DNA from 3 places in the Paenibacillus sp. PvR133 genome. Region 3 is predicted to be linked to each of the others. Evidence: predicted binding sites of a transcription regulator. Region 3 holds the regulator's gene; each other region holds the start of a gene.
The links. The regulator Rex, encoded in region 3, represses fermentation and respiration genes when NADH is low (regulators of the CRP and FNR family bind a similar motif). The targets are predictions, from matches to a motif close to TTGTGAAATATTTCACAA.
Positions count from the first base shown of each region.

Region 1: a site for Rex is predicted at 1,032-1,049, ahead of JOE49_RS09985 (DoxX family membrane protein). Genes of this name have one in related genera too.
Region 2: a site for Rex is predicted at 5,595-5,612, ahead of JOE49_RS01530 (cytochrome ubiquinol oxidase subunit I). Genes of this name have one in related genera too.

Region 1 is NZ_JAFIBS010000001.1:2,234,086-2,241,272, forward strand. Features, by position in the region: gene JOE49_RS09980 (hypothetical protein) at 1-192, opposite strand, end outside; gene JOE49_RS09985 (DoxX family membrane protein) at 408-926, opposite strand; gene JOE49_RS09990 (DUF3048 domain-containing protein) at 1,176-2,270, shown strand; gene JOE49_RS09995 (DUF47 domain-containing protein) at 2,459-3,073, shown strand; gene JOE49_RS10000 (inorganic phosphate transporter) at 3,088-4,077, shown strand; gene JOE49_RS10005 (amino acid ABC transporter substrate-binding protein/permease) at 4,318-5,766, shown strand; gene JOE49_RS10010 (amino acid ABC transporter ATP-binding protein) at 5,759-6,487, shown strand; gene corA (magnesium/cobalt transporter CorA) at 7,061-7,187, shown strand, end outside.
Region 2 is NZ_JAFIBS010000001.1:324,516-331,702, forward strand. Features, by position in the region: gene cydC (thiol reductant ABC exporter subunit CydC) at 1-1,377, opposite strand, end outside; gene cydD (thiol reductant ABC exporter subunit CydD) at 1,358-3,118, opposite strand; gene cydB (cytochrome d ubiquinol oxidase subunit II) at 3,118-4,131, opposite strand; gene JOE49_RS01530 (cytochrome ubiquinol oxidase subunit I) at 4,118-5,524, opposite strand; gene JOE49_RS01535 (response regulator transcription factor) at 5,931-7,187, opposite strand, start outside.
Region 3 is NZ_JAFIBS010000001.1:4,679,472-4,686,658, reverse strand. Features, by position in the region: gene panC (pantoate--beta-alanine ligase) at 1-335, shown strand, start outside; gene panD (aspartate 1-decarboxylase) at 328-711, shown strand; gene JOE49_RS20460 (tetratricopeptide repeat protein) at 794-1,426, shown strand; gene dinG (ATP-dependent DNA helicase DinG) at 1,584-4,451, shown strand; gene JOE49_RS20450 (redox-sensing transcriptional repressor Rex) at 4,496-5,149, shown strand; gene JOE49_RS20445 (amidohydrolase) at 5,136-6,437, shown strand; gene JOE49_RS20440 (cell wall elongation regulator TseB-like domain-containing protein) at 6,475-6,999, shown strand.

The DNA of each region.
Region 1 (7,187 bases), 2.4 Mb from region 3:
GAATGCCTGAGGTAGCTTGCCGGGTTGGCGTAGTAGCTGCTCGAAGGTCTTGGAGATATGTTGTACACTTTCTGCCTGAGATGTCATAGTAGACGTCGCCGCTTTGGCTGATGTCGTATATCCCAATCCCATAGTTTGCACTGTGAAAGTTACGGCTGCGAGCATGAGATAGGCTTTGGTAATTTTTTTCATGATATAACCCTCCATTACGTTCTTTGATGTAACTGTAGTGTATAGGGTAAATGTATCGTGAGGATTCCATGTTGTATCCAACTTGTAAACGTTTGGAGGGGATGATGAATCCGATAAAAGAGTCCGAGTTAGAAGGAGCTGAAAGACCTCTTGTGAGCATAACAGCACAAAAAAAATAACCATTACCCCGGAGGATAACGGTTATTTTGGGATGTTTAAGCTATTTTTCGGCTAGGGTCCGCTGGAAAGGTATCTTTATTTTTACGAAACAGTCCACGCAGGAAGGGCAGTACCCAACGGTCAAAGCCAATTCTTCCGGCATTTGCACCAGCAACTACAAGGAAGATTTCAAACAGCAGGTAGATTGCATTGGTGCTTACTGTACCCGAGAACAGGAACGAGAAGTTCATAACCATAGCCATCAAAGCAGCCAGTGTAGTCAATGTACCGAGAAGCAGGCCAACCCCTACCAAGAACTCACCCAATGGGATCAGGACGTTGAACAAACCTACATTCGGCAGGGCAAAGGCTTCTAGGAACGATCCCCACCAGCCTTGTACAGCGGGATGGTCTCCACCTGTTTTAGCAATGGCCCCCGAGATAAATCCGCCTGCATCAAATCCACCTGTCAGCTTCTCAAGTCCGTGGGTCATCCATTCATACCCTAGATAAACCCGTACTACAGTCAGCAACCACATTGCGACTTTGTTCTCACGTAACCAGCTGTTAAACATTCAAACCACTCCTCTTTCTTAATCTATAATGTTGGTTGTATTTCATTTTGTTGGGGATGATCATCTTTGCTACACCTTTATTGTAGTAGGTTCAGTTACAGTTATTTGTGATAAAAATCACAAAGTCTAAATATTTTTTAAATTTTAATGTCTTCAGATAAGTATTCTATAGATTGGTCATGCTTCAATCAAGACAAAAACAGGAAATAAAGCTTATAATGAGAAAAATAACTAAGTGGAGGGATGAACTTGTCCGGGCCCATTTCCCAACGAAATCATTGGTTGCGTGTGATGGCCTCAGCTCTGTTATGCATGACGCTGATGTCTTGTTCTGCTATGTCCAATACGGGTGAATCTGAATCCGTTCCCCAACTGACCAAGCAAGAAACAGAGAAGGAGGTACTTGAACCGCCGAAGGAGCAGTCTATTCCGGCATTTACAGCTCCGCTCACCGGTCTTCCGGTGGAGCAGCCAGTTTTGGAGCGACCGCTCGCTGTCATGATCAACAATGCTCCGGCTGCACGTCCACAGGCAGGACTTAGCCAGGCAGACATGGTATATGAAGTTCTTGCAGAAGGTGGGATTACCCGTCTGGTCGCTTTTTTCCAAAGTCATGGCGGAGATGTAAAGATCGGACCGGTCCGTAGCATTCGACCGTATTTGATTGAGCTGGGCGAAACCTATGGTGCGTTGCCGATACACGCAGGGGGAAGCACAGATGCCTATGCGATTTTACAGCAGCAGCGGAAGGAACATCTGGATGAGATTTCAAATGGAGGGGCTTACTTCTGGCGAAGCAAAGATCGTCGTCCTCCACATAATTTATACACAGACGTGAACAGACTGCGCAAAGGAAGCGATAGTAAAGGGTATGCCAAGCAGACGGACGTTCCAGTATATTCTTATCTCAAATCCGGTGAAACCCCAGTTATGGTGGACGAGACTGCATCATCTTTACAAATCCGATTTTTGCTTAAAAGCTATCGGGTATCTTATACCTATGATCCAGCGGATCAACAATATAAGCGTTTTGTGAACGAAAAGTCACATGTGGATCAAAATAATAACCAACAGCTCTCAGCAGCCAATGTCATTGTGATGAGCGCTAGACATCGAACGTTGGATGATGTAGGCAGATTAAGTGTTGAGTTGGACGGTAGCGGAGAGGCCATGGTGTTTCAACAAGGACGGTTAATACAGGCTGAGTGGCAACATACACCAGGTGATGCGATTCGTTTTATGAAAAATGGGGTTGAAATCCCGTTAACACCAGGTACATCCTATATACATGTGGTACCTGCAGATACTTCACTAAAGGAACATGTAACGATAGAAGCAAATTAGAAAACGAAATACACCTTTTTAGGGAAAAAATGTCGGATAATGACCTTCCATGTCGGGCAATGTATACGTATATCATTAAATTTGCTTTTACAAACATTACAAAAACATTGATGAGTGTGATAAGATAGCAAAGGTTGTCTATTGCAGTCGAAACAGGTTGCGGATATTTTCGTAAAGGGGTAATCGTTATGAGATTGAAGAAAAAGGATATATTCTTCGAGACGTTGGAAAATATGGCAGATACGATCGTGCAAGCAGCCGATTATTTTGCCCAACATACTTCAAATCTTCAGGATGTAACTTTGTTTACAAATGAAATGAAGAAGTATGAAAATAAGTGTGATGATTACACACACACGATTATTACTGAGCTGAACAAGACCTTCATTACGCCGTTGGAACGCGACGACATCATGGAACTGACAACAACCATGGATGATGTGTTGGACGGTCTTGAAGCGACGGCTTCTCGTTTTTATATGTACAATATTACGGAGCCGGACGAGTATATTGTGCAGTTCGCTGATATTTTGCGTCAATCAGCTTACGAAATTCAGAAAGCTGTGCATTTGCTTTCACAGAAAAAATTGCTGGCCATTCGTGAATACACTATTCGCCTGAATGATTTGGAAAATCAGGGGGATGAATTGTTGCGTATTTGCATTAAAAACCTGTTTGCAACTGTAACTGACCCTATTGAACTGATTAAACGCAAAGAATTGTACGAACGCCTTGAAACGACAACGGATTCATGCGAGGATGTTGCAAATATGCTGGAATCCATCATTATGCGTAACTCGTAAGGGAGTCCTTTTACATGGATACAAGTTTATTGGTATTGGGTATTGTTATTTTTCTTGCTCTGGCATTTGATTTTATTAATGGTTTTCATGATACGGCGAACGCGATTGCAACTTCGGTATCGACCCGTGCATTGACCCCGCGACGTGCGATTATTATGGCTGCGGTCATGAACTTTCTCGGGGCAATATTGTTTACAGGGGTTGCGAAGACCATTGGTGGAAGTGTCGCTGATCCAACCAAGCTTACGAATGGAATTGATATCGTCATTGCGACGCTGATCGCTGCGATTATCTGGAACCTCTTAACCTGGTGGTTCGGTATTCCTTCATCCTCTTCTCATGCATTGATTGGTGCATTGGCTGGAGCGGTGTATGTAGGTGCGGGATCGGATAAATTAAACTGGAGCGGCTTCATCGGGATTGTTGAAGGACTTATTTTCTCCCCGTTGATTGCTTTTGTTGTCGGTTACATCGTGATGATGATTTTAAAATATATCTTCGCTCATCGTAGTCCGCATACGGTGAACAAAGGGTTTCGTACAATGCAGGTCATTACAGCAGCGCTTCAGTCGTTCACGCATGGTACGAATGATGCTCAAAAGGCGATGGGGATTATTACATTCGCACTCGTTTCGGCGGGGTATCAGGACCATTTGGAAGTACCCATGTGGGTAAAAATTTCAGCCGCAACAGCCATGGCGCTGGGTACGTCTATCGGGGGCTGGAAAATCATCAAGACGATGGGAACCAAGATTTTTAAAATCGAGCCAATTAACGGATTCGCAGCTGACATTTCGGGAGCCTCTGTTATTTTCACAGCTACATTGCTTCATTTGCCCGTAAGTACTACTCATGCCATTACTTCGGCTATTTTGGGTGTGGGTTCTGCGAAGCGCTTTTCCGCTGTGCGTTGGTCGCTGGCCGGTCGAATTATTATTACTTGGGTGATAACCATACCGATTGCTGCACTGTTATCTGGATTGATTTTCAAAATTCTTTTTTAGTTCATTATTATTTCTTGAAAAAAAGGTACACACTATAGAATACACAATAAGCTTCCGTCCGCTTTTTGCGGCAGGGGCTTATTGGCATTCTAGGATAAAACTGCTTCTTCAAAGTTCACACATCCAGATAGTTCCATGAAACGTTTTTCAAAAAATACCTGACATCAAAGTAGTCAATTTTTAATAACTCCTGTAGAATAAACAGAAAACTTTGAACCGTTCAACTGACTGGAGGAAATTATGCAAAAATCTAGAAAACTAATAGCACTCATGATTTGTTTGTTTTTTGTGGTTGCCCTGGCCGGTAATTTCGGTGTAGTGGCACATGCAGAAAATAAAACAAAGTATGATATCGGCACGGATACAACGTTCGCGCCTTTTGAGTTTGAAGATGTAGATGGTAAATTTGTCGGTATCGACATGGATTTGCTGGCAGCTATTGCCAAGGATCAGAATTTTGAATATACCATTAAGCCTCTTGGCTTTAACGCGGCAGTGCAGGCCCTTGAAACGAATCAAGTGGATGGTGTCATTGCCGGGATGAGTATTACCGATGAACGCAAGCGGAAATTTGATTTTTCCGAGCCTTATTTTGATTCAGGCGTCGTCATGGCGGTCCGCAAGGATAATGATACGGTTAAACGCTATGAGGACTTGAAAGGACAGCGTGTCGCTGTCAAAACAGGAACGGAAGGTTACACATTCGCAGAATCCATTAAGGCCAAATACGGCTTTACTACAGTACCGTTCGACGATTCTTCTCAAATGTATGATGAAGTTAAAACAGGTAATTCGGTTGCCTGCTTTGATGACTATCCGGTACTGGCATACGGTGTAAACCAGAATAACGGCCTTAAGTTGGTAACAGATAAGGAAAAAGGTGCTTCTTACGGGTTTGCTGTTAACCAAGGCAAGAACCAAGAGTTGCTGGAGAAATTTAATGCAGGGCTTGTTAATCTGCGCAATAGCGGGGAATACGATAAAATTTTGGCTAAATACCTTGGCGAATCGGGCAAAGGTGTGGCGCCTGTAGAAACCAGCCGCTGGGGCCTGATTTCCGCTTCGCTGCCTTCGCTGATTAAGGGCATGGGAAATACGTTGCTGTACACACTTGTATCTTTACTCGTAGCCTTTATCCTAGGATTGGTGTTTGGCTTTATGAAGGTAAGCCATAACAAGGTGTCCCGTGGTATTGCAACTGTTTTCGTTGATATATTCCGCGGTATTCCGCTGATCGTGCTTGCTTTCTTTATTTACTTTGGTATTCCACAGGCACTGGATTTCAAAATGCCGCTTTTTGTTGCGGCTGTATTGACGTTATCCCTGAATGCGGGTGCGTATGTAACTGAGATCATCCGTGGTGGTATTCAATCCATTGATCCGGGACAAATGGAAGCAGCTCGTTCGCTTGGTCTACCCTATCGGACGGCTATGCTTAAAATCATTTTGCCACAAGCTGTGAAAATCATGATCCCGTCGTTTATCAATCAGTTGGTTATTACGTTGAAGGATACGTCCATTTTGTCTGTTATCGGTTTGGTCGAATTGACCCAATCGGGTAAGATCATTATTGCGCGGACATTCCAATCCTTTGATATTTGGCTGGTAGTAGCGGTGATGTATCTTATCGTCATTACAGTCCTGACCAAAATTTCCAACCGTCTTGAAGGGAGAGTTCGCCGTGGGTAAAATTATCGTTAAAAACCTGAAAAAAAGCTATGGTAGTAATCAAGTGCTAAAGGGCATCGACATGCAAGTACGTGAAGGCGAAGTTGTGTGTGTCATTGGCCCGTCTGGTTCGGGGAAAAGTACGTTTTTGCGTTGTATGAACATGCTTGAAGAAATTACAGCAGGTGAGGTCATTGTCGATGACTACAACTTGAGTGACAAAAACGTGGACATTAACAAAGTCCGTGAAAATATAGGTATGGTATTTCAACATTTCAATCTGTTTCCGCATATGACCGTGCTCAAGAACATTATGTTCGCGCCGACTGAACTGGGCAAACAGTCCAAGGCAGAGGCCCGGGAAACGGCTATGAAGCTGCTGGATCGTGTAGGTTTGGTCGATAAGGCAGATGCATTGCCAGGACAGCTTTCCGGCGGTCAGAAGCAGCGTGTGGCGATTGCACGTGCGCTGGCAATGAACCCAGACATTATGCTGTTTGACGAGCCTACCTCGGCGCTCGATCCTGAAATGGTGGGCGAAGTGCTCGGCGTAATGAAAGATCTGGCGCGTGAAGGCATGACGATGATGATCGTAACGCATGAGATGGGTTTTGCACGCGAAGTAAGCGACCGTGTTGTGTTTATGGACGGTGGTTACATCGTAGAAGAAGGAACGCCACAAGAGGTATTTGGTAATCCGAAAAATGAGCGGACCATTAGTTTCTTGGAGAAGGTATTGTAAGTGGGCAAGGTTTGCCGTGAGTGCAGGTAAGGACGTAGTGTGCGATCGCTCCGCAGTCCATTTGATCTTTCGATCGCTGTTGCCCCTGGATTTTTTTGGATTATATAAGATCTTATAAGGTGAAAATTCAGGGGCAAAGGCGAACGCTCCGCTTCTCCAGATTCAAATGGAGCGCTCCGCTACTACTTGCTGAGCGCTCCTTTCTTCGCAAAAGCCTGCCCCATTTTAAATGGGTGGGTATAGGCAGAAGGAATTGGCGCAGCGCTTTGCTTGCTGCGCCGAGGGGGATATAGCGAGGTAAGCATCCGACCGCTTAGTGGCTTTTCGTGTGCATCTTTAATGAACGTGAGTGATTTTTCTTTTATGATGCTTATTTTCGTAAGTGGAAGGCTTGCTTTGAAGATAAGAACTACTCTGCACGAGGATAAAGGATATCTTGGGAGGCATGTTGGCCCGGAGATATCCTTTTCTTTATTAAAAGGAATTTAGAACTTGAGATTTGTATAATGTTAATTGGCTTATATAAAATATAAATAACATATCAGACGGAAGTGTAAGCGAGGGGGACGTACGGTGATACGTACATTGGCTATAGGTCATGATCATCAGGTAACAGTGGGAAAACCACTGGATCAGATCGTCATGGAGGATTATATATGGATGTGGGTAGATTTTAGCGAGCCTACAGATCGCGAGACGG
Region 2 (7,187 bases), 4.4 Mb from region 3:
TGTTACTGCACGAACCTCATCCAGCGTAGCATCGGGTCGTCCCAGCCGAATATTGTTCGCTACCGTTGTATCGAATAAATACGGCTGCTGGTTTAGCACCGCAAATAAACTGGAGTATGCTCCACCTGTATATACGGGAATCCCTGCGACAGTGACGCTACCTTCATCAGGCTGCAATGCTCCCTGAATCAGGTTCAGCAGCGTGGACTTGCCCGCACCACTGCGGCCAAGCAATGCAACCTTGCCCCCCTGCGGTACGTGCAGGGAGATATTACGCACGCTCCATTCCTGCGTTGCCGCATAGCGGTAGCTTACGTTGTTCAGCAGCAGGTCTCCTCCGAGGCCCAATCGCATAGCGGTAGCCTGTTCCTCTAGAATGTCTGCTGTTCCGCCTGCTCCCGGTGTAGGTGTGTCTTTCTCCGAATCCTTTAACCGTCGAAGTGAATCCTGATACTCCGGTGCATGAACCACCGCTTCTCCAGCGCGAACGAAGGCATCCAGCAATGGAAAAGCCACAAGGGCAAAGGATGCCAGCCATGTGGCTTCTATACGATTCTGTGCTACCAGTCCCCCGGCCCACACAGTCATAATCACAATCCCGCCGCCTACAACGCATTGTGCGATCCAATGAGAACGCCACTCGCTCCGGCGAAGTGAATTCTCCATCACGGCAGCCCTATTGTGCCGTTGTGTAAAGGTACTCAGGAAATGCCCAGTCCGTCCGCTCAGCACCAGGTCACTCATGCCGAACAGAGCATCCGTCAGCTCCTGATAGGCTTTACTCCGTTCCTGCTTGAACATTCGCCGTTTGGCGAGTGAGGTCCATAGTGAGATAGCTGGGGCAATAAAAAGCAAAAATCCGCCATATAGCGCCATGAGCAGGGCAAAGGTTCCGTCCATCCGTCCGAGCGCCAAGATGCCTGCTGCATAAATCAGCAAAGCCGATAGCGCAGGCAGAACTAGCTTCAGATAGATGTTTTGAAGCTGCTCAATATCCTCTGCCAGCAATCCCAATAGATCCCCTGTACGGAATTTGCTGCGAATCATCAGCGCCTGCGGTTCTACTGCCCGATATAAGCGTACCCGCATACGGGACACCAGACGCAGTGCGGCATCATGCCCTACCAAGCGCTCCAGGTACTGAATAACCGCTTTACTAAAGCCAAATGTTCGCACAAGCACAATTGGAACGTACACCATTAATATATTTTCCGGTTTTAAGGCCGAACGGGTAATCAGATGACCGGACGTAAAGAGCAACGCGCCCGCACATCCAATGGCCAGCGCGCCCAAAAGAGCAGCTATCAGAAAGGCCCAAAAATATTGTCTCAGATACGTCACAAACCAGCCTTGACTGCTATTGTCCGTTACTCTCATATCGTCCGTTCCCTCCTTCCCACATCCCCGTCAGCAATCGGTAATATGCCCCCTTACGGGCAATCAATTGCTGATGAGAGCCTACTTCTTCCAGACGCCCTTGATCCATCATCCAGACACAGTCCATATCTGACATCCAATGAAGCCGATGGGTGGCAAGAAACATTCTCTTATGTTTCAAAACCGATAAAATCGTCTGTTTTAGCTCCCATTCTGTCTCAATATCCAGATGGGCCGTAGGCTCATCCAATAAAACGACCGGACGATTACTGAGCAATGCCCGCGCCAACGCAATCCGCTGTGCCTGCCCTCCGCTCAGTGTCCGACCTGCTTCACCAATGGGCTCATTCAATCCACCCGGAAGACCGTCTACCAGTTCACGCAGTCCAACCGCGTCAATCGCCCATTCTACCTGCTGGTTGGATGCCTCGGGTTCATAAAAGCGGATATTATCTGCCAGAGAAGCGCTAAACAGGTATGGGTGCTGTGGAATATAGGCAATATGCCGTTGCCATTCAGCTTTGGCATCCCCAGCCAATCCGCATCCATTCAGGAGCAGCTCACCCGAAGTGGGATCAGCAAAGCCGCCAAGCAGACTAAGCAGCGTCGTTTTACCTGCACCGCTAGCGCCAACGATGCCGATCATGTTCATGTGCGGTTCAACATGTGCAGACACATGTTCAAGCCGAGCCGAACCGTCTTCATTCAGGAGGCACACATCAGATAGCTCGAGAATGTCCAGTCCCGTGATGTCCAATCCTTTATCGCTAGCTGCCTGTTTATTCGGCTCGGTCGCATTATCTTCTGTACTGAGAATGGAGCGTATTGCTCCCCAAGCCTCCTTACCATCCAGTGAAGCATGATAGTCTGATCCCAACTGGCGTATGGGCATAAAATATTCTGGTGCCAGAATAAGCACCGCAAGCGCTGCCTCCAAACCTACCGAGCCACTAATCAGGCGCAAACCCAAGCCTACCGCGACAAAAGCGACCGATAGCATACTAAAAAAATCGAGGGCAAATGAGGAAAGAAACGCTACCCGCAGCGTTCGCATCGTTGCCGTGCGGTATTGGTCGCTGACCTTCCCAACCGATTCCCCATGCTCTTGGCTACGCCCCAAAAACCTTAGTGTCTGAAGTCCACGCAGCGAATCCGTGAAATGGTGAGATAACAGACGATAGGAACGCCACTGCTTGTCTGCCTGCTTCCGCGCCGCCAAGCCGAGCAAAATAAAGAAGCCCACCAGTATCGGCATCGTAGTCGTCAAAATCACACCTGAAATGACATCCAATGTGAAAACATACACAAGCACAAGTATAGTTACAGCCATCATGTCAATCATTCGAGGAATGGACAGTTCCAAATACGTGCGAAAACGATCTATGCCGTCCAGCGCTAGCGTCACCAACTTGCCGCTGCCTTCCTGCGCTGCAAAACCCGGCCCCCGTTCGAACAAACGTGCAAGCAGACGCTCCCGTAAGGAAGCGCCTGAAGCTTCGGCAAAACGGCCGGCTGTCCGACGTTGCAGCCAGATCATCGTATGCCTCATTGCAAAAGCTGCGAAAAACAACGCCAGCGACGGCCAAGCCATCACCAGCGGATTTTTATCAAACAAAATCGTAACAGCCTTTGCCAAGAAGACTGCTTGTGCAATCACAGCAGCCCCCTGGAGCAGGGAAAGGGCAGCCAGTAGCAGCATTACTGGCCGAATGCCCTTTAATTCTAACCATGCCTTATCCATTAGTATTCCAAATGATCCTTCTCACTGAGACGCTTATGGAAAACAAAATAGCTCCACGCCTGATAAGCCAGCACAAAGGGTAAAAGCGTTGCTGCAACAATCGTCATGGCTTTCAGTGTGTAATGACTGGAGCTTGCATTATAAATCGTCAAATCAAAAGCACTGTTAATCGAGCTCACCATAAATCTTGGGAACAAACCAACGAATAACGAAACGAAGGTCAGCAAAATCAATGCACCTGTCATCCCGAAGGCCCATCCTTCGCGGCGCTGCTTCAGGAAGTACCACGTCAGCACATAGGCGACAATTCCCACTGCTACCGCAGCATACATAAAGGGACCGCGACGTGCAAATAAATCCGTTGCAAAATAAGTCCATACCACCATGCCAGCGAGTAAAATGCCCAATACCGGAAGAAATTTGGACGCAATCACGCGAGCACGATCCCGTACTTCTCCAATCGTCCGCAGGGAAATGAACGTCAGCCCATGCATTAGGCACATTCCGACCACTGTCAGTCCAATCCATACGGTGTATCCATTGAACACATCGGAAAATCCAGCTTTCAAATCCATGTTTTGCTGAATAGGTACACCTTTCACCAAAGCCGCAAAAGCCATACCGAACAGCATCGGCGGTAGAAAGCTACCAATCAGAATGCAGGCATCCCACGTTCCTGTCCACCATTTCCCTTCAGCCTTGCCGCGGAACTCAAAAGAAACTCCACGCAAGATCAAACCTAGCAAAATAAAGACAAATACCAGATAATATCCGCTGAACATAGTTGCATAAAAATGCGGGAAAGCGGCAAACATCGCACCTGCTGCTGTAATCAGCCACACTTCGTTGGCATCCCAAAATGGACCAATCGTATTGATCATCAAACGTTTTTGTTGGTCATTGCGCGGTACCAATCCCGTGGCCATCCCCACGCCAAAATCAAAGCCCTCCAGAAAAAAGAAACCGGTAAACAACACTGCGATCAATAAGAACCATAAATCATTTAGCGTCATTATTGTCACCCCCTTGGGCAAATGGATCATGAATTACCGTTTGCTGATGTGGCTCGATATCTGGACCTTTGCGAGCCGTACGGTAAAACAGAAATGCCAGCACACCTGTTAAAATTAAATATAATGTGGTAAATGAGATGAACGAGAACAGCACTTCTCCTGCCACAACCGTAGGCGAAACAGAATCTTTTGTTTGAAGCAAACCAAATACAGTCCACGGTTGGCGACCTATTTCGGTCATGATCCAACCAGCAGTATTCCCAATGAATGGAAGGGATATCCCCCATATCATAAGACGGAAGAACCAGCGATGTGAACCTTCCAGCTTTTTACGGAACGTCAGGTAAGCACCGTATAAAGCGAGTGCAATCATGCCACATCCCGCCGCAATCATAATACGGAAGCTCCAGAACGTGGTACGTACTGGCGGGATATAATCGCCCGGACCATAGGTTTTTTCATATTCTGCTTGAAGCTCATTCATACCAGGCACAGAGCCGGAAAATTTACTATAAGATAGAAAACTCAGAGCAAAAGGAACTTTAATTTCAAAGGTATTTTCCTTCTTTTCAGGATCAATACCCGCGATAACTGTCCAAGGAGCGGGGTCACCGCTGTTCTCCCATAAGCCCTCACTGGCAGCCATCTTCATCGGTTGTGTTTTCACTAAATATTGAGCCTGACCATGACCAAACAAAGGAATAGCAATGGCACTGATTAAGGCAACAATAACGCTCAATTTGAAAGAAGGTTTAAAAAAGTCCATATTCTTTTTGTGCATCAGCTTCCATGCACTGATACCCGCGATAAGAAATGCCCCCGTTGCAAAAGCAGCAAACAATGTATGCGGGAATTCCCATAACAGTTGTTCGTTCGTTAACAGTGCAGCAAAATCTCTCATTTCTGCACGTCCATTTTGAATCTCATATCCTACTGGACGCTGCATGAATGAATTAGCAGCTAGAATCCACAATGCCGATAGCATCGTACCGATAGATACCAACCACATACAAATTAAATGGACCGTTTTGGACAATCTTTCCCAACCGAATACCCATAATCCGATAAAGGTCGATTCCAGGAAAAATGCAAGCAGCGCTTCAATCGCCAGCGGCGTACCGAATACATCACCGACAAAACGGGAAAAGTCCGACCAATTCATCCCGAACTGGAATTCTTGCAAAATCCCGGTGACTACGCCCAATGCAAAGTTAATCAGCAGAAACGTTCCCCAGAATTGAGCCATTTTTTTGTACAAGTCATTTTTTTTGATAACATACATAGTCTCCATAATTGCCACCAATAACGACAATCCAATGGAGATCGGCACATAAACAAAGTGAAGAATCGTTGTGGTTGCAAACTGCAACCGTGCCAAATCCAATACGTCCATGATGTTGCTCCTCCCCCTGCACTTCTCTTAACATTGATTTATAGTGTCTGTAATCTGAAGTCTTCTACATTTGTGATAGTATTCACATTCTTACATATGCAGCGGTCACTTTTTAGAAAATGACTCACTCAACTACCTTCACCATGGTTGTCATGATCCGGCTTCAGATTATCCCCATTATATAGAATAAATTTAAATGAAATAGAATCGAAAATGTGAACATCGTGTCAAATATGTGTCATAACGATGGCGATTTGATGAAAACAGCCTAAACTTCATAATAAATGTGACATTTTCGATTGATCTATCCATTTATCCGCCATAAAAAAAGAGCCTCTCTTCGTTCGGAGGTCGTACCTCCGACATCTGTAAGAGAGACTTCATAGCGTTAAACCTAGGGATTCTATCAACAGCCATCTGTTCCTCCGTTCTTTTGAACCCGATTACGGTAGGAGGAAGGTGACATTCCAACATACTTTTTAAATTTACTATGAAAATAATCTGCATTCGCATATCCTACGCGTTCCGCCACCTGGTGCACCTTAATTCCTTGAGCAAGCAATTCTCTTGCTCGCTCAATCCTCACCTTATCCAGGTAGGCATTAAAGGCCTCGCCAGTATGACTTTTGAACAGTTTGCCCAAATAGCCACTATTGTAATTGAACATATCTGCCAGTAACTCCAGTCGCAAATTTTCATCATAATGACTATGTATAAAGTCAATCATTTGTTTCATGATGATGTCCTTGCCACTAGGATCAGTCTGGCCAATCCATTGCAACACATGCTCCAGCGAGTGATCCACCAGCTCGCCCAATGTGGAATAAGCATATACATCGGTTATAAAGCTGGAGTGCTCCTCCACCACGGTTCGGCTATGATCCTGTCCGGCTGCATACTTGTTCAACGCCAGTGTGAATGTTTGGGCGAACGCCGCCTTGATTGCAGATTCTGTGCGATAAATCCGTGGAAATTGCCCTTCCATTTCCTTAATGACACGGGTTGCAGCTTCACTATTAGCCATATCTAGCGCATAGTACAGCTTTTCTGCATAACGTATGGGATCATCTGTGGCACTATCAGACGCTCCACTCCTTTCAGTCTCGACTGTCTCCAATTCGTGTAGGTCTCCGGAAAGCATGACTCTTTCTGCCCGGAACAAAAACGTACGCTCCAATAATCGTAGTGCCTGCTCAAAAGATCTGGGAATGTCGTTAAGAATGGCTACAGAATCACCGGCAGCCACATAAATTTCCGTAGCCCACGGCTTTAGCTCCTGTCGCCAAGCAGCCAGTAACTGAACAGCATCTTTCTCCGTTTTTAACGTGGCGGGAAGCAAAAGACCCATATATATTCCAGCCTCAAACACGATACCTCTGCCCTGCTCATGGCACAATTCCGTTAGCCGCTGCTTTGCTGCCGACTGCCGAGCTTGCCGATCCCAGTCAGGAATACGTAAATCCAGCAGAATAACCTGATAGCTACTCCAGTCCAACGCTGGTAACGCAGGCTGTTGTCCATGTTTTCCGTTACCGCTTTGATGTTCAGCTTGCTCGGATGCTTTGTGCAGAGAATCGCTGCCTTCTACGGCATTACGAGCATGCTCTCGATGAACCGGAAACAATAATGCTTCGATCCAATTACGCTCATGGGAAGGCGTACT
Region 3 (7,187 bases):
GTAATGTGTATTTAAGTGCAGAACAGCGCGAGCAGGCGTTGGTGCTGTCCCAGTCACTGCGTAAGGTGCAAGAAGTGAGCGAAGATATTGTAACAAACACAATTACGATTCGTCAGCTACATCAAATGGTGGAGTCCACCATTACTTCCTCTCCTTTAGCAGACATTGATTACATTGAAATATTAACTTTTCCCGGTCTGGAGCCCCTTCGTCCCGAGCAACGGCTATGTGATGTTCAGGAAGACGTCATCGTAGCGCTGGCTGTGAAATTTGGCAATACCCGACTGATTGACAATATAAGAATACAGAAGGCGGAGGTGCTTTCCCATGTTTAGAACCATGATGAAATCCAAAATTCACCGCGCTACCGTTACGGAAGCTAACCTGAACTATGTGGGGAGTATCACTATAGATGAAGATCTCATGGAGACATCGGATCTGTTGGAGAATGAAAAGGTTCAAATTGTAAACAATAACAATGGAGCTCGACTGGAAACCTATGTTATCCCCGGACCGCGTGGGAGCGGAGTGATCTGTCTCAACGGTGCGGCAGCCCGTTTGGTGCAGCCTGGTGATACAGTCATTATTATTTCCTATGCTTCCATGTCGAATGAAGAGGCCAAAACATACAAACCAACAGTGGTATTTGTTGATGAACATAATAAACCAGCCCAAACGATGAACAAAGAAGTACACGCGACGATCATGTAATGAATGGGAGTGCGGATGAAACCCGTCTTTTAAGCGAAAAATGTGAGTGTATTAATCCATCTTTCATAAGGGCGGGATGCACATGTTCCAGCATGTATTCGCAGAAATGAACAGCATGTTAGATGATATCGTGAAGCATTACCCATCAGCCCAGGGCTCCCGCAGGCAGGAGCTGCTACAGCACTGGAGTCTGCTGCGGAGAATGAGTGACGGAATTATGGATGAGTGGCTGGCCTTTGAGGAAAAAATGGTTTGCTTGCGTGCGGCCGGATTTTCCGCAGAGACCGATATGTCTGACACTGAGCTGCCTGAAAAAGAGCTGCCAGCTTTTAATCGGGGGCAAGGGTATTATCGATTACTTATGTACCCTGAGGCGATCCAACAATTTGAGCAGGTACTACAGCATTTTCCGAACAGCTGGCAGAGTCGCATGTATATGGGAATGGCCTATTTTCAACTAGATGATCCAGCAGAGGCTGTATGCCATTTTCAGAAGGTGCTGGACCTGACTGAGCAGGCAGGACTAAAGGCGGTCATCTATAATGCGCTAGGCTGTCTGTTGGCAAAGCAGGCTGACGTAGAGGAGGCGCAAAAATGTTTTGCTCTCGCACATCAGTTCGATCCTGCGTTACCCGAGCCGCTGCACAATATGGAAGCCTGTTTGTCCGGTACCGAAAAGCTTCGATACGACAGCTCCATGATGACCTGGATGTAGTTGTCAGACACCGAGTAAGACGATGCATGCCCACCTCCTCAGGCGGCGTGTGCATCGTCTTTTTTGGCTGTCTTAATTTCCAAACAGGCGATCTTCTGCTATGCTAATATATAGAGTTATTATTTTTGTAAGTGTCATAAGAAAGGATTAAGCCCGAATGAAATTTGCGGTATTGGATTTTGAAACGACAGGCACCCAGTCCGCGGATGACATCATTCAAGTCGGACTTGCAATTATAGATCATGATAACAGCATTTCCCGTGTTTACGGCTCTTATGTGAACCCTGGCAGATCTATTCCACCTTTTATCACTGGATTGACCGGAATTACAGACGATGACGTCAAGGATGCTCCTGCACTTGAAGAAATGATGATGGAGCTCGTGCCTATGCTGGACGATGTTGTGCTGGTCGGTCATAATGTGGCGTTTGATTTTAATTTTTTGCAAAACGCTCTGGATCGGTGCGGATATTTACCGTTTAGCGGAAGAATCTTGGATACAATGGATTTTCTGAAAATTATGTTTCCATCGCTATCTTCGTATCAGTTGGGTTTTGTGTCTTCTGAGTTCGGGCTGGCGCATGATCGCCCTCACCAAGCAGACAGCGACGCGTTGGCTACGGCTGAGGTGTTTTTAAAGTGTCTGGGTGAACTTCAAGCATTACCTCTGATAACGATACAGCGGCTTAGTGATTTGTTTGCAGAGGAAGACAGTGACCTTGGATGGTTTCTTGATGGGGTGCGTGAAGAGAAAGAGCTTGATCCTATTCAGGATTTGGAGGGACATCAGTTTTTTCGTCAGCTTGCGCTAAAAGTGGAAGATTGGACGGAGCTAGCTGCACCGCGTAGAGAAGATGACCCGAATCCACTTTCAGGTGTTTCCTTTGAGGAGTACATGGATGATGTGCGGGACAATTTGCGTTCATCCTTGAGCCAATATGAGGAGCGCGAGGCGCAGATACAGATGATTGAGGGTGTAAATCAGGCACTGAGTGAAGACAAGCATCTGCTGATTGAAGCAGGTACAGGAACAGGAAAGTCTCTCGGTTATTTGCTCCCATCGCTGTATCACAGTGTAAAAAAAGGACAGCGCGTTATGGTAAGTACACATACGATCAACCTGCAGGAGCAATTACGCGAGCGCGACATTCCGATGCTGACCAAGGTGATTCCGTTTCCGTTCCGGGCTGCTATTTTCAAGGGTCGGGGACATTATTTGTGTCTGCGTAAGTTTGAACATAAAATAAACAGAAGAGACTTCGCGACACCGAAGGAAGACTTAATTACAGCGGCTCAGATGATCGTCTGGTTGACGCTAACAGAAACCGGTGATGATGAAGAACTGAATCTGAGCAACCGTGGAGGGGATTTCTGGGAAACGGTGGCGAGTGATTCAGAGTCCTGTCTTGGTCGTTCTTGTCCATGGTTCCGCAAATGTTATTATCATCGTGCACGCCATGAAGCAGGGATAGCGGATGTCGTTATTACGAATCACTCTAAGTTGTTCACAGACGTCAAAGCCAGTCACCAGTTGTTGCCGAGCTATGAACATCTGGTGATTGATGAAGCCCATCACCTGGAGGAAGTAGCTGGTAAGCACCTAGGTATGCATATGAAATATTTCACACTCGTGCATACACTGACGCGACTGTTCAAAGACAGCAAGAATGGACAACTGCCTTCACTTCGTCAACAGTTGGCAAAATCGGGGCACGAGAAGTCGGCGGATTGGGCTTCAACCATCGATCAGATGTATCCGCTCGTGTTAGAGGTTAAGGAAACTTGGGACCTGCTAAGCGACAAGCTGTTTGGCATGTTGCCAGAGCGAAGCGATGCGACACCGGGTGAAACAGGACAGTTTTCTTCCCGTCTCAAACCTTCGGCCAAGCCTGCAAAGTGGGATCAGGCGGGGGCTTTGGAAAATCAGCTATATGTAACGATGAGCGAAATTTTGCGTAAGGGCGACAAGCTGATGCTGGACGTCAAGGAAGAACATGACGATTATGCGGCAGATAGCCTTATTACAGATATCACGGGTCTGCTCAAGGATTTGGCGGGAATCCGAGAAAATTTGCGCTTTTTTATCCGACTCGATGATGAAACAACCGTATACTGGCTCGAAGCGAGTGGGCAATTCCGTAGTAAATCATTGCAATTTTATGCGGTGCCCGTCGATGTGAGCCGCCAGTTGAAAGAAATGTTTTTTGACAAAAAAAGAAGCATTATTCTGACGTCTGCTACCTTATCGGTAGATAAGTCGTTTCAGTACATGATCGATCAGCTCGGCTTGCAGGAGGCCGCAGATCAAGAGCGGCTGATGACTTCGCAGCTCCCGTCACCCTTTAATTACAGGGATCAGGTGTTGCTGGTCATTCCACGGGATTTCCCAAGCGTGAAGGGCAGTGTAGGAGATGCACACTTTGTAGATATGCTCGTTAGCTCTCTAGGAGCGACTGCTCAGGCGACGCGGGGGAGAATGCTCGTTCTGTTTACTTCCTATCGGATGCTCCGGCAAGTGTATGAGCCGCTCAAAGAGGCCTTAGCATCCAGCGAAATTACTGTGCTGGGACAAGGTGTGGACAGTGGGAGTCGCAGCAAGCTAACCCGCCGTTTTCAGGAAGCCAAAGCTTCTGTATTGCTGGGAACCAGCAGCTTCTGGGAAGGCGTCGATATTCCAGGAAAGGCTCTGACTTGTCTGGCCATTGTTCGCTTGCCGTTTCAACCGCCGAATCACCCGTTGCTGGAGGCAAAAAGCGAGCTGCTTCAGCAGCAGAAGAAGAATCCATTTATGAAGCTGTCTGTACCACAAGCGGTCATTCGCTTCAAACAGGGATTTGGTCGGTTAGTACGTACAGCGAGCGACCACGGGGTCGTTATCGTTTACGATACGCGTGTGATCGAATCCTATTACGGAAAGCACTTTTTGTACTCGTTACCGGGACCAAAAATGGAGCATATGCCATCGGAGCAAATGGTGCCCCGCATCGCCGAATGGCTCCAATCCGCCCCGGAGACAGAGGCATAACGGACGGACACTAAGTATGTTCGTTACAATTAGGGGGAGCAAGTATGAAATCAGATAAAATTTCAGAGGCTGTCGTACGGAGGTTACCCGTATATTTACGTTATCTGAATGCACTTCACAAACGGGAGGTGGCTACGGTCTCTTCTCAAGAGTTGGGACAGAGGCTAGATTTGAACCCGGCCCAAATCCGTAAAGATCTCGCCTATTTTGGAGATTTTGGTCGGAAGGGTATCGGTTATGATGTTTCTTATCTAATTGAGAAAATACGCCATATCCTGAAAATCGACCAGCAAATTAATGTCGTATTGGTCGGTGCGGGTAATCTGGGGCAAGCCCTTTCGAATTATAACGCTTATTTAAAAGACAATATGAAGATTGTCGCAGTATTTGATGCGTTTCCGGATAAGGTAGGGACCAAGATCAATACATTGGTCGTTCAACCGATGGATGAACTGGAAGCGACTGTGAAAGAAAAAAACATTCGAATCGGGATTATTACCGTACCTGATTTTGAAGCACAGCACGTGGCTGACAGGCTTATTGAGAGCGGAATTGGAGCGATCCTGAACTTTGCACCGACTACTCTCAAGGCACCGGCCAACATTCGGATTCATGCCACAGACTTTACAACTGATTTGCTTAGCCTCGCTTATTATTTGGAGGACGGAAAGGAAGAAACACAATATGACAGTGAATAAATGGATGATTAAAAACGGCTCTTTTGCCGTAAATGGATCAGAAGCTGGGGTAGTCCATGGTTTTATGATTGTGGAGGATAGCCGTATTACTTATATTGGCGAAACTTTGCCTGCGGGTGAGGAAGAGACGGAAGCGATCGATGGTAAGGGGCTATTGTTTTTACCTGGTCTGATTAATACTCATGGTCATGCGGCGATGTCTCTGCTGCGTGGGCATGGAGATGACTTGGCACTTCAAGTATGGCTTCAGGAGAAAATGTGGCCTATGGAAGCCAAGTATACATCTACGGACGTGTACTGGGGTACGTCCTTGTCTGTGCTGGAAATGCTGAAAGGTGGAACAACGACCTTCCTGGATATGTACGATCATATGGATGAGGTGGCTCGTGTAGCTGAAGAGTCAGGTATTCGTGCAAGTCTGATGCGTGGAGCAATTGGACTTTGCTCGGAAGAAGAACAGCGAATCAAGCTGGCTGAGGCCGTGACTTTTGCGCGTAACTGGCATGGTAAAGCAGACGGGCGTATTACAACGATGATGTCTCCGCACGCGCCATACACATGTCCACCTGCGTTTATTGAAAAATTCGTACAAGCTGCGCATGATCTGGACTTGCCACTGCATACGCACATGTCTGAGACGATCGCCGAAGTGGAGCAAAACGTACGCGACTACGGTTTGCGTCCAGTTGCACACTTAGATAAGCTTGGCTTTTTCTCCCGTCCTTCGCTTGTTGCCCATGGCGTTCATTTGAACGACGAAGAAATAGCTTTACTGGCTGAACGTGGTGTAGCGGTTTCGCATAATCCTGGTAGCAACTTGAAGCTGGCAAGTGGTGTGGCCAGAGTGCCTGAATTGCTGCGTGCAGGGGTTACTGTTTCTCTCGGAACGGATGGTCCTGCCAGCAATAATAACCTGGATATGTTCGAGGAAATGCGTCTGGCGGCACTTATTCACAAGGGTGTATCCGGTGACCCTACGGCAGTTCCTGCAAGTGAAGCGCTGCGCCTGGCAACAGAATACGGTGCAAAGTCGATTGGTTTAAAAGAAGTAGGAGCGTTGGCAGCAGGCAACAAGGCTGACTTTATCGCGTTGGATCTGAATCAGGCACATTTCTTGCCGCGTACAGATCTTATTTCCCATGCGGTATACTCTGCAAGCGCCAAGGACGTGGCTCATGTGTGGGTAGACGGTCGCCAGGTTGTGAAAAACGGCGAATGCCTGACTATGGACGAGGAACGTATCAAACATGAGGCACAAGCCGCCTTTGAAGGGCTGCTGTCGCGCTAATTTAGGTGTCACATCCCCTTAGAGAGGAAGCACAGGTTTGAAAAATAAGAAAAAGTGGATAGCGGTCGCCATTTTGGCCGTGATACTGATCCTGATCAGCATTTTCTGGTATTATTCCTATGTTACTCAAGACCAGGTGGCTGAGGAAAATGCTGCTATCATTAAGGCCAAGCAATCAGGTGGTCTGGTTAGCACGACTCAAACATGGAAGTCTGTGTGGGATCAGGTATACTGGGTGGTTCAAGGGAAAAATGCACAGAATGAAAATATAATGGTGTGGGTTCCTTTTCAAAAAGTGGAAGGACAACCTAACGTACCTGCCGCAGATAATAGCGGTGTTCACACCGAGTTGCTGAAGAACGGAGTCGATGAGCAAAAAATGACGGCAATAATTCAGCAGCAGCTTCCAGGTGCAAAAATTGTAAGGCTTCAGCCGAGTGTGTTCAATGGCGAATATGTGTGGCAGTTGTTTTACGATGATGGAAGTCATCATTACTACACCTTTTATCGTTTCTCAGATGGGGTAGCGACGGGTGTGAAATATACTTTGCCCAATAACTGAGCTGGTGTGAGGATTGGCAAATGTGGAATGAATGACTAGTAAATGATTAAAAGCTCAAGAAAAAGACGTAAATACGACAAAATTCGTATTTACGTCTTTTAGTTTTGCTATGCCGTAAAGCTGGCTGAAAGCCAGTGAAGCATCTTTACCTATCCATCTTCTCTCCTAGGTCAAATTCATCTTTGTGG